2 regions of the Veillonella sp. CAG:933 genome follow, and region 2 is predicted to be linked to the other one. Evidence: a T-box and tRNA genes for the amino acid it is inferred to sense, from the RefSeq annotation. Region 2 holds a T-box; the other holds one or more tRNA genes.
What was found. A T-box is a leader RNA that pairs with one kind of tRNA and senses whether it is charged. The one in region 2 lies ahead of ileS (isoleucine--tRNA ligase), so its partner is inferred to be a tRNA-Ile.
Positions count from the first base shown of each region.

Region 1: it has a tRNA-Ile gene. The T-box ahead of ileS (isoleucine--tRNA ligase) is inferred to sense a tRNA for this amino acid. The anticodon was not compared.

Region 1 is NZ_HF986213.1:8,214-11,642, reverse strand. Features, by position in the region: gene dnaG (DNA primase) at 1-742, shown strand, start outside; gene rpoD (RNA polymerase sigma factor RpoD) at 767-1,930, shown strand; tRNA gene QZL64_RS08915 (tRNA-Ile) at 2,097-2,171, shown strand; gene QZL64_RS08910 (hypothetical protein) at 2,247-2,708, opposite strand; gene QZL64_RS08905 (hypothetical protein) at 2,934-3,429, opposite strand, start outside.
Region 2 is NZ_HF986182.1:21,173-24,601, reverse strand. Features, by position in the region: gene QZL64_RS04460 (MFS transporter) at 1-867, opposite strand, end outside; T-box leader at 1,045-1,243, shown strand; gene ileS (isoleucine--tRNA ligase) at 1,284-3,429, shown strand, end outside.

The sequences.
Region 1 (3,429 bases), on a different contig from region 2:
GGATGATTATGTGCGCAACCATGGGCCGGAAGCATTCTTAAAACTCGTAGATGAGGCCGTGCGGCCATTTGATTTTTACTTGAACAGTGCCATGATTCGGCACGACAGTAATACGATGGCCGGCAAACAGGCTATTTTAGAAGAAGTGTTTCCCCTCATAGGTGCTACAAGCAGTCAGATAGAGCGCGAAAATTATCTGAAAGCACTGGCATTGCCATTGTGGTTGGATAATAGTCAGATTTTTCGCATGTTTCGCCAATACTTGGCCAAAGGTGGGGTAGAATTACCAACCGATACGGCTAGTGCGGTTGTGCCGGAAAATGTGACGACCGAAGAAGACCGATTACTGGCCGCGGCCGTAGTTTGGCCGGCGGCTTGGGAACGGGTCCATCAATATTTACCGTTGGAGGATATAACCAATCCTTTGTACCGTGCTTTGTTTAACAAAGCCGGAGAACTTCTAAGTAAGACCGGTGCGCTTTCGACAGTGGCGCTGGAAGAAATGCTTACTGACGATGAAAAGACCGCTTATGGTCGCTTAATGGTGCTTGGTGAAGGCGAGTATAAGGAAGCACAAGTGGATGGCTATATACGAGCAGTGCGCTTGAAGTCATTACGAGAACAGTATAAACAACATAGTGTGTTAGCAGATCAACTGAACCGGGCAGGTAATCCTAAATTTATTGAGGAATTACGTATTTGCCAGGAATTACAAAAATTGATTAAGGAATGGTCTCGATAAACTATGAAAGAAAGGAAGAGCATTGTGGCTAAGAAGCAAACTAAATCACGGTTAGAAGAAATAATAGAACAATTACTGGCAAAAGGTCGTAAGGCAGGGGCATTAACGAGTAAAGAAATTACGGATGCTCTTCACGAAGAAGTAGAACTTACGGCTGAGCAGTTAGACGATATGTATGAAGTATTACAGAAAAGTAATATAGACGTTATCACCGATGATGCTGAAGTGGCAGCTGAAGAAGATGACATCATCGAAGATGAAGAAGAAAGCGACGAAGTTCGCGAAGCGAAAGAAGTAAGCCTTGACCTTAGTATTCCGGAAGGCGTTAACATTGACGATCCTGTTCGCATGTACTTAAAAGAAATCGGTCGCGTACCTTTGTTGTCCGCTGACGAAGAAATTCTTTTGGCTCAGCAGATTGAAGCGGGTGCCAAGGATGATGCGTCGTATAAAGAAATGAAAGCCGGCGAAAGAGCGAAACAGAAATTGATTGACGCCAACTTGCGTTTGGTAGTTAGTATCGCTAAACGTTACGTAGGTCGCGGCATGTTGTTCTTGGATCTAATTCAGGAAGGTAACTTGGGCCTCATTAAAGCGGTTGATAAATTCGACTATACGAAAGGTTATAAATTCTCCACTTATGCAACATGGTGGATTCGCCAGGCCATTACCCGTGCCATCGCCGACCAGGCACGTACCATTCGTATTCCGGTACATATGGTAGAAACAATTAATAAATTGATTCGTATTTCCCGTCAACTCTTGCAGGATAAAGGTCGCGAACCATTGCCTGAAGAAATTGCGGAAGGTATGGGCATCAGTGTAGAACGTGTTCGTGAGATCCAGAAAATCGCACAGGAACCGGTTTCTTTGGAAACGCCAATCGGGGAAGAAGAAGACTCCCATTTGGGCGATTTCATCGAAGATCAGGATGCTATTGCACCGGATGATGCAGCCAGCTACATCTTACTTAAAGAACAAATCGAAGATGTATTCTCTTGCTTAACCGATCGTGAACAGCAAGTCTTGGTATTGCGTTTCGGTTTGAAAGACGGCAAACCTCGTACCTTGGAAGAAGTAGGTCAGCACTTCAGCGTTACCCGTGAACGTATTCGTCAGATTGAAGGTAAAGCCTTGACGAAACTTCGTAATCGTGGCAAACGCGATAAGATCAAAGACTTCTTATAAGATTAAACATTGGTAGTGACGCACTCTGAAAATTTGAGATTAACGTTGACTATCGCTGGTGTATTGATGTGAATTACACTTTAAGTGTAGATTTTCGGCGTTATATTGACGTGAATCACACTTATTGTGTATAATATTTTGGTGGAATACTGCAGTATTCCCCTATGGGCCTATAGCTCAGGGGTAGAGCAACCGGCTCATAACCGGTCGGTCCCTGGTTCGAACCCAGGTGGGCCCACCATGATTTGAAAGAAAAACCGCTTGTATCAAATTGATGATACAAGCGGTTTTTTGTAGTTATAATGAGGTTCTTGTGCTATAAGACTAAATTAACCTGGCCGGTTTCTATGGCTAACTTAAGAGCATACATTGCTTCTGGATAGGCTGGATATTCCGGCCCCAGCACCACTTTTTTAGGATTCTTATAAATTGTTTTACTGACTACTTTACCATTTCTGCCATTAATCAAATATATCTGCTCTGTAGCTAATATAATTTTTTTAGTATTTAAGTCATAGTAATAATGGCACAGTAGTTCAGATACTGCATAACTGCGATGTGATGTCGAGATAACATATAGCTTCATTTTAATTTCTGGTGTTTCTGTTAATCCGTTTATTACTTCTATATTGTTATCGGCGTAGGTTGTCATGATCTCATCTTTTTCAATTACTGTATAATTCCCTATAGTGAGGTCATTTAAAGTAACAGCATGAGTTGTAGAAACAGGAAAGAACAACAAACCAATTAACATAACCCCTAAAATAAACTTTTTCACAATATCATTCCTTAACTTCAATGGCACATAATAAAAAATATATAATCGCATCAATTCTCTCCAGTGTTCTCTCTGTTACAGCAAAAACTTCCTGTTTAAATAAAGGCAGAATAAGATCCTTCATTATCGCACAACTTTGTATTATTACGGGTCGCTTTTACGGCAGCTCCTGAAAAATGACGCGTATTGGATTCGGTACCGACAATGATGATTAGTAGATTTATCTTACGAGTTCAACCGATTAATATACTCAATCTTTTCCGGTGTAAACACAATCCTTGTCACGCCGTTAGCGTAATAAGAGATTTCATACGGCTGATAGAGCATAGCGATTTTGCCCTCGCCGAGCAAAACATAGTTATTGTTACGAATCGGAATTTTTTTATCGAGAATTTGGAATTCATTGTACTGCAATTGATGTTCGCGAGAGCTGAAAACCGGCAGCATACCTTCCATAACTAATTTATACAATTGCTCATCGTCTTTGAGATGGACATAGTTGGTGGCCGGGATGAGATTTCCTGTATGCTTGTCAAAAACGAGACCTTGCGATGTGTAGTAGCCGTGCGCACTTTGACCGTTATACCAACCGCTTGTGATGATAAGCGATATATAATCATCATCTTCATAGGTGGTTTCGTAGTTTAAATTAACCGTGTACATTTTTTCTTTGTAATAGAGGTCGCGCATTTTATCCACATAAATGGCAATTTCAGTGTTA
Region 2 (3,429 bases):
AATTAACGAACCAATGAGGATAGGCCGCGGACCGATGCGATCTATCCATTTGCCTATATAGGAACTGCTCAACATTTGCGCAAAACCGGTTGAGGCAAAGACGAGTCCTGCCAATAAGGCGAGTTGTGGTGTATCAGGCGGTACAATTTCGCTCAAGTACACCGTAATAATCGGCTGCAAGCTCATCAGAGAGAGTGCATAAATAAAAGTAGAGGCCGCTACAATTAACAGCTCATGGAAGTTCGGTAATTGTTGACGCAACTCTTTAAAATTGTGGGCCACCTTGTTTGGATCCGGTGTAAAGGACTCGTGAACAAAGAAAAACACCAGTAAAAAGGCGGCGCCTAAGAAGCAGGCAATGATGAAAAAAGAGAAACGGACGCCAAACATATCGGCTAAGTAACCGCCGATTAAAGGACCGATGAGTGAACCGGCCAAATTGGACGAGGCCAGCACCGACAAGGCCCAACCTGTTTTTTCTTCCGGTGTTTCCGACGCCACGAGAATGATGGAAGCGGAGAAAAAGCCGGACACGAGACCGTGTATAAATCGGACTAACACAAGCTGCAATGGCGATTGTACGAAGCACATGAGCAGATTACAGAGCATCATCCCAAAACTGGCTCGCAGTAAGGAAATTTTGCGACCTTTACGGTCGGCTAAGCGGCCCCAATAGGGAGAAACTAATGCGACGACTAAATATGTGATGCCCATCGCCAAGCCTGACCAATAGGCTGTCTCGTTTGTTGTGGTGACGCCCAGTTCGTTCATATAAATCGGTAATAGCGGCGCCAATTGGCTGAGCCCCAAGGCCGATAAGAACGCGCCGAAGAAACAAATGTATACAGTGCGTTGCCAAGCAAGCATATAAATCCTCCTTTTGAATTTGTTAGTAGATGTTTTAATTATACACTTTTTTTACAAAAAGTGCATATGAAATGACTTGACAAAATGGAGGTACTTCTCTATACTCTAGCTAAGGTAAAATACCATAGCAACTTGCTATGGATATTTTAGTTATAAGAAAATGTTTTATACATATGATAGAATGCGATGACAAAGACGGTTATTTCGGGTAATTCTCAGCGAGCTGACAGATGGTGCGAGGTCAGTGAATGAAGAAATAACGAATCACTTGGGAGCATATGAAGTTTTAACTTTATCGGTGAGCACCGTTATATGCGTGAGTGGCTCTTTATGAGTCAGTAGGGTGGTACCACGGACTATCGCGTTCGTCCCTTCGGGGATGAGCGCTTTTTTTATTAGTTGAGAGGAGAGTATTTATGGATTACGGTAAAACTTTGCATTTGCCTGCAACGGAATTTCCTATGCGCGGCAACTTGCCAAAATGCGAACCTGAGTATTTAAAATTTTGGGAAGACAATAAAATCTACGAAAAACGTTTGGAATTAAGAAAAGGCAATAAGAGCTTTGTCTTGCATGACGGACCTCCGTATGCAAACGGCAAACTTCATATCGGTCATGCCCTTAACAAAACGTTAAAAGATATCATCATGAAATATAAAACCATGCAAGGTTTTTACACTCCATATATTCCGGGCTGGGATACGCATGGTTTGCCAATCGAACATGCCATCATCAAAAACACCGGCCTTAACCGCCATGAAATGAGTCCACTTGATCTTCGCGCTAAATGTAAAGAATACGCTTTGCAGTGCGTGGAAGAACAGAAAAAAGACTTCATCCGTTTCGGCGTACTCGGCCGTTTTGAAGATCCGTATTTGACATTAAAACCTGCGTTTGAAGTTAAACAGCTTGGTATCTTCGGTGAAATGGCTAAACGCGGATACATCTACAAAGGTCTTAAAACTGTTTACTGGTGTACTCACTGCGAAACAGCCTTGGCTGAAGCGGAAATCGAATACCATGAAAAGAAATCCTTCTCTATCTATGTAAAATATGCGTATGTAGATGAAGTAAAACGTACGTTGCCTGAAGGCGTGGATCCGGCTAAAGCCTATGCTGTAATCTGGACAACTACACCTTGGACATTACCTGCATCTCAGGCCATCTCCGTAAACCCTGAACTTGAATATGCATGGGTACAGGTTGGCGATGAATACTACTTGATGGCCGTAGAACTCGTTGACTCCGCTATGAAAGATGCTCAGGTTGAAGACTACAAAGTGGTTAAAACCTTCCCGGGTTCCGACTTGGAATTGGCTACTTTCAGGCATCCGTTCATTGACCGCGAAGTTAGAGTATTATTGGGTGACCATGTAACACTTGAAGCCGGTACCGGCTGCGTTCATACCGCTCCTGCACACGGTGAAGAAGACTTTGGGATTTTCCAAAAATACAATAAAGAAGGCAAAATCAACACGGAAATCCTTTCTTTCGTTAATGCTACCGGTAACTATGTGGCCGCTGTAGATAACGATCGTTACGGCGATACGGAAGAACCGTTGGCCGGCAAAGAAATTCACGAAGCCGAAGTGCCTATCTTGAAAATCGTAGCGCATAACGGTGCTTTATTGCATAAAGGTACGTTGCGTCACCAATACGCACACTGCTGGCGTTGTAAAAATCCGGTAATCTACCGTGCTACCGAACAGTGGTTCTCTTCCGTTGACGGTTACCGTAAAGCAGCCCTTGACGTTATCGACAATCAGGTACAGTGGATTCCTAAATGGGGCCATGACCGCATCTATAACATGATTGCGGACCGTGGGGACTGGGTAATTTCCCGTCAACGTGTATGGGGCGTACCAATCCCTGTATTCTACTGCGATTCTTGCGGTGATTATGTAGTAAATGATGATACTATCAAATCTGTTCAAGCTTGGGTTGCCAAAGAAGGATCCGATGCTTGGTGGAATCATACAGCTAAAGAATTATTACCTGAAGGTTTCACTTGCCCTCATTGCGGTCATGGTGAATTCCACAAAGAAACGGATATCATGGACGTTTGGTTCGACAGCGGTTCTTCTTGGGCCGGCGTTTTGGAAAACGAAGGTCTCGATGTACCATGCGCTATGTACCTTGAAGGTTCCGACCAGCATCGCGGTTGGTTCAACTCTTCCTTGCTTACCAGCGTAGCTACAACCGGTCAAGCACCTTACAACTCCGTATTGACTCACGGGTTCGTAGTTGACGGTGAAGGCCGTAAAATGTCTAAATCCGTAGGTAATACGGTAGCACCTTCCGACATCATCGATGTGTACGGTGCCGACGTAATGCGTCTTTGGGTATCCTCCGCGGATTACCAGGGCGACGTTCGTTTGTCCAAAGACATCGTTAAACAGTTGTCTGAAGTATATCGTAAGATCCGTAACACATTCCGCTTCTTATTGGGGAACTTGGACGACTTCAATCCGAATACAGATAAAGTGGCTTATGAAAACTTGTCTGAAATCGACAAATGGGCTCTTCTTCGCTTGGAAGAAGTTCGCCGCAAAGTTACGGAAG